2 regions of the Achromobacter sp. CSND-B12 genome follow, and region 2 is predicted to be linked to the other one. Evidence: predicted binding sites of a transcription regulator. Region 2 holds the regulator's gene; the other holds the start of a gene.
The links. The regulator LexA, encoded in region 2, represses DNA repair genes until DNA is damaged. The targets are predictions, from matches to a motif close to ACTGTATNNNNATACAGT.
Positions count from the first base shown of each region.

Region 1: ACUTAG_RS23505 (PA0069 family radical SAM protein) is a predicted target of LexA. The motif match lies at 1,176-1,193, and genes of this name have one in related genera.

Region 1 covers NZ_JBREGJ010000001.1:5,001,377-5,003,833, forward strand. The annotation lists gene ACUTAG_RS23500 (sulfate adenylyltransferase subunit 1) at 1-988, shown strand, start outside; gene ACUTAG_RS23505 (PA0069 family radical SAM protein) at 1,201-2,457, shown strand, end outside.
Region 2 covers NZ_JBREGJ010000001.1:482,324-484,780, forward strand. The annotation lists gene ACUTAG_RS02140 (amino acid aminotransferase) at 1-558, shown strand, start outside; gene lexA (transcriptional repressor LexA) at 714-1,364, shown strand; gene lon (endopeptidase La) at 1,475-2,457, opposite strand, start outside.

The sequences.
Region 1 (2,457 bases), 4.5 Mb from region 2:
CCACGAGCAGTACACCCGCAACATGGTCACCGGCGCGTCCACCGCCGACGTGGCGGTGATCCTGATCGACGCCACGCGCGCGGCCGACGGCAAGCTGCTGCCGCAGACCAAGCGCCATAGCACCATTGCGCGCCTGCTCGGCATCCGCCACATCGTGGTGGCGGTCAACAAGATGGACCTGGTGGACTGGGACCCCGCCGTGTTCGAGCGCATCCGCGACGCCTACGCCGACCTGGCGGGCAAGCTCGGCATCGCGCACTTCGACGCGCTGCCGTTGTCGGCGCTGAACGGCGACAACGTGGTGACGTTGTCGGACAAGACGCCCTGGTACACGGGCCAGCCGCTGCTGACGCTGCTGGAATCGCTCGATCTGGCGGCCGATGGCCGCGCCGGGCCGCTGCGCTTTCCGGTGCAATGGGTGGCGCGCCACGACGGCAGCCTCAAGGATGATTTCCGCGGCTACGCGGGCCGCATTGCCAGCGGCGTGCTGCGTCCGGGTGACGAGATCGCGGTGCAGCCTTCGGGCGTGACCGCGCGCGTGCAGGAGGTGCGGTTGTTCGATCGCGCGCTGGATGAAGCGGTGGCGGGCGATTCGGTCACGCTGGTGCTCGACCGCGATGTCGACGTGTCGCGTGGCGACGTGATCGTGCATGCATCGGCGCCGGCGCAGGTGGCGCGCGAGTTCGAGGCCGAGCTGTGCTGGCTCGACGCGCAGGCGCTCAACCCGGCGCGCAAGTATTTGCTCAAGCACGGTACGCGCCTGACGTCGGCGAAGATCCGCGCGGTGCTCACGCATCGCGACATCCATGAATTGCAGGAAGTGGAGAACACCGAAGGCACGCTGCGCATGAACGACATCGGCCGCGTCACGTTCACCACGCGCGAGTCGTTGGCGATCGATCGATATGCGGATGTACCCGCCACCGGGGCATTCATCCTGATCGACGAAGCCACGCATCAGACCGCGGCGGCGGGCATGCTGCGGTAAACCGCAAGCCGGGGCGGAAACGCCTCGGCCGAGCCTGTTTCTACGGTGTTGTTTTTATTCCAAACCCAATGCTGGCGCGGCTTTTCGGGCGATATCGCAAGATGAAATCGAATTCTCCGGACGCCGTCTTCGTCTTGCGGTAAAGTGGGGCTGTCTTACGGAAAGGCTTTTGGTGCTTGTCAAAACCACTGTGTTTTTGTACAGTAGTTTTCATGGCACGCACCGATCATTCTTTTCCCGCCGGTTCTGGGTCCCCGGCTGCCGCCCCCGCCGCCTTGCGCGGTCGGGGTGCGGTTACTAATGTTCGGCATCGCTTCCAGAAAGATGACCGCGTGCAGGTCGACGATGGCTGGTCCGCTTCGGGCCTCCCGGCAGATTTCGTCGATGCTGTCCCTAATAATTCTCCCGACGGCGCGTCCGACACGCTCGGCCTGGTAGACCAGGCCGATGCCGCCGTTACGCCTGCGGCCGCCGTCATCCCCATCCTGCCCGACGACCGCCGGACGCCCGCCGCGCCCAAGACCGCCGTCACGGCCGAAGAGGCCCGCAAGATCCTGTCGCGCAACGATTCGCCCGATATCCCCTTTGACGTCGCCGTCAATCCCTACCGTGGCTGCGAGCATGGCTGCGTCTATTGCTATGCCCGCCCGACCCATTCCTACCTGGGCTACTCCCCCGGCCTCGATTTCGAGACGCGGCTGGTGGCCAAGGCCAACGCCGTGGAGGCGCTGCGGGCGGAAATCAGCCGTCCGGGTTACAAGCCGTCGCCCATCAACATCGGATCGGCCACCGACGCCTACCAGCCCATCGAGCGCGACTGGCGCCTGACGCGCGGCATGCTCGAGCTGATGCTCGAAACCCGCCACCCAGTCACCATCGTCACCAAGAACGCCCTGGTGGCGCGCGACCTCGACCTCCTGGCGGCGTTGGCCGAACAGAATCTGGTGGTCGTCTACATGAGCATCACCACGCTCGACGCCGGCATGGCCCGCACGCTGGAGCCGCGCGCCGCGGCCCCCTGGCGCCGCCTGGAGGCCGTGCGCAACCTCACCGCCGCCGGGGTGCCGGTCGGCGTGCTGGTGGCGCCCGTAATCCCGTTCATCAACGATGACGCCATGGAACACATCCTGCAGGAATCGAAGGCGGCGGGCGCGCACTACGCCAGCTACACCGTCATCCGCCTGCCCTGGGAAGTCAAAACCCTGTTCGAGGACTGGCTCAACGCCCATCACCCCGACCGCGCCCAGCGCGTGCTGCACCGCATCGAAGACCTGCGCAACGGCCGCCGCAACGATCCCAACTTCGGTTCGCGCATGCGCGGCACCGGCATCTGGGCCGACCTGCTGCGCCAGCGCTTTGCCGTGGCCACCCGCAAGCTTGGCCTGAACCGCCATCGCCTGGCGCTCGACTGCGACCGCTTCCAGCCGCCTGCGCCGGTTGGCGCATCCGCCGCCTTGTTCGGCCCGGGC
Region 2 (2,457 bases):
ATCGCCTACCAGGGCTTCGGCGAAGGCCTGCATGAAGACGCCGCGGTCGTGCGCCTGTTCGCCGACCTCGACCTGACCATGTTCATCAGCTCGTCGTTCTCGAAGTCGTTCTCGCTGTACGGCGAGCGCGTCGGCGCCCTGACGGTCGTGGCCGGCAGCAAGGACGAAGCCACCCGCGTGCTGAGCCAGCTCAAGCGCGTCATCCGCACCAATTACTCCAATCCGCCCACCCACGGCGGCACGATCGTCTCCACGGTGCTGAACTCGCCCGAACTGTTCGCCATGTGGGAAGAGGAACTCGGCGCCATGCGCGACCGCATCCGCCTGATGCGCAAGCAGCTGGTCGAGAAGATCAAGGAACACGGCGGCAAGCAGGACTTCAGCTTCGTGCTGCAGCAGCGCGGCATGTTCTCGTACTCGGGCCTGACCTCGGCCCAGGTCGACCGCCTGCGCGAAGAGCACGGCGTCTACGCCGTCTCCAGCGGCCGCATCTGCGTGGCCGCGCTCAACAGCGGCAACATCGACCAGGTGGCCAAGGGCATCGCCGCGGTGCTCTAAGACTCAGCGCCAGCGTCACCCCCAAACGGGACCTTCGGGTCCCGTTTTCATTGCCTGTCACAAAACCATGCCCGATCAACGCTTGCTTTTTTGCGTTATGTCCCCCAGAATGCCGCTGTATATATGTACAGTCCGACACCCAACGGATCATCGCCATGGCCAGCAAACTCACTGATCGTCAACAGCAAATCCTGGACCTCATCCGGCAGACCGTCGCGCGCACCGGCTTTCCGCCCACCCGCGCCGAAATCGCCCAGGCCCTGGGATTTCGCTCGCCCAACGCGGCCGAAGACCATCTGAAGGCCCTGGCCCGCAAGGGCGCCATCGAACTCACGGCCGGCGCCTCGCGCGGCATCCGCCTGAAGGACAACTCCTCGACGCCGTCCCAGGCGCCGTTGCCCCTGCCCGGCCTGGCGCAGCTGCTGCTGCCGCTGGTGGGCCGCGTGGCGGCCGGCAGCCCTATCCTGGCCACCGAACACGTCGAACGCGAGATCGGCGTCGATTCCAGCCTGTTCGCCCAGGCGCCGGACTACCTGCTCAAGGTGCGCGGCATGAGCATGCGCGACGCCGGCATCCTCGAAGGCGACCTGCTGGCCGTCAAGAAAGCGTCCGAGGCCCGCAACGGCCAGATCGTGGTGGCCCGGCTGGGCGACGACGTCACCGTCAAGCGCCTGCAGCGCCAGAATGGCCGCATCGAACTGCTGCCCGAGAATCCCGACTTCAACGTCATCGTGGTCGAAGCCGACCAGGAATTCGCGCTGGAAGGCATTGCCGTTGGACTGATCCGTCCGCACGCGCTGCACTGATCCTTCCGCCCCAACCTGGCGCCCGCCCGACGGCCGCGCCAAAAAACAAACCCCGCTTGCGCGGGGTTTATTTTTGACGGCGCCCCTCGCGGGGCGCCGTGGGCCGGACATCAGTGCTTGAGCACCGGATCCGTGGAACCCGGTTCGGCCGGCTTGGCGACCAGCGGTTCCTTGACCGCTTCGTCTTCAGCCAGCGGCTCCGGCAGGCGTTCCAGGGCCAGCTCCAACACCTTGTCGATCCAGCGGACCGGCACGATCTCGAGATGGTTCTTGACGTTGTCCGGGATCTCCGCCAAATCCTTGACGTTTTCTTCCGGGATCAAGACCGTCTTGATGCCACCGCGGTGGGCGGCCAGCAGCTTTTCCTTCAGGCCGCCGATCGGCAGGACTTCGCCACGCAGCGTGATCTCGCCGGTCATGGCAACGTCGGCGCGCACCGGGATGCGCGACAGCGCCGACACCATGGCCGTGGTGATCGCGATACCGGCGGACGGACCGTCCTTGGGCGTCGCGCCTTCCGGCACGTGCACGTGCATGTCGTGCTTCTCGAACACGCTGTCGGCAAAGCCCAGGCGACGCGCCCGCGAGCGCACCACGGTGCGGGCCGCCTCGACCGATTCCTTCATCACGTCGCCCAGCGAACCGGTGCGTTGGATCACGCCCTTGCCGGGCATGTCCGCCACTTCGATCGTGAGCAGGTCGCCACCGACTTCCGTCCAGGCCAGGCCGGTCACCTGACCGATCTGGTTTTCCTTTTCGGCCATGCCGAAGGTGTAGCGGCGCACGCCGAGGTAGTCGCTGAGGTTCTCGCCCGTGACGTTGACCGGCTTGAGTTCGAAGGTCTTGCCTTCGGCCTTGGCGCGGTCGCTCTGGGTCAGCAGCTGCTTGATCACCTTGCGGCAGATCTTGCCCACTTCGCGTTCGAGCGCACGCACGCCGGCTTCGCGGGTGTAGTAGCGCACGATGTCGCGCAGCGCGCTGTCGTCGACGGTCAGCTCGGTATCCTTGACGCCGTTGTTCTTCATCAGCTTGGGCAGCAGATGGTCGCGGGCGATGTGGATCTTTTCTTCCTCGGTGTAGCCGGACAGGCGGA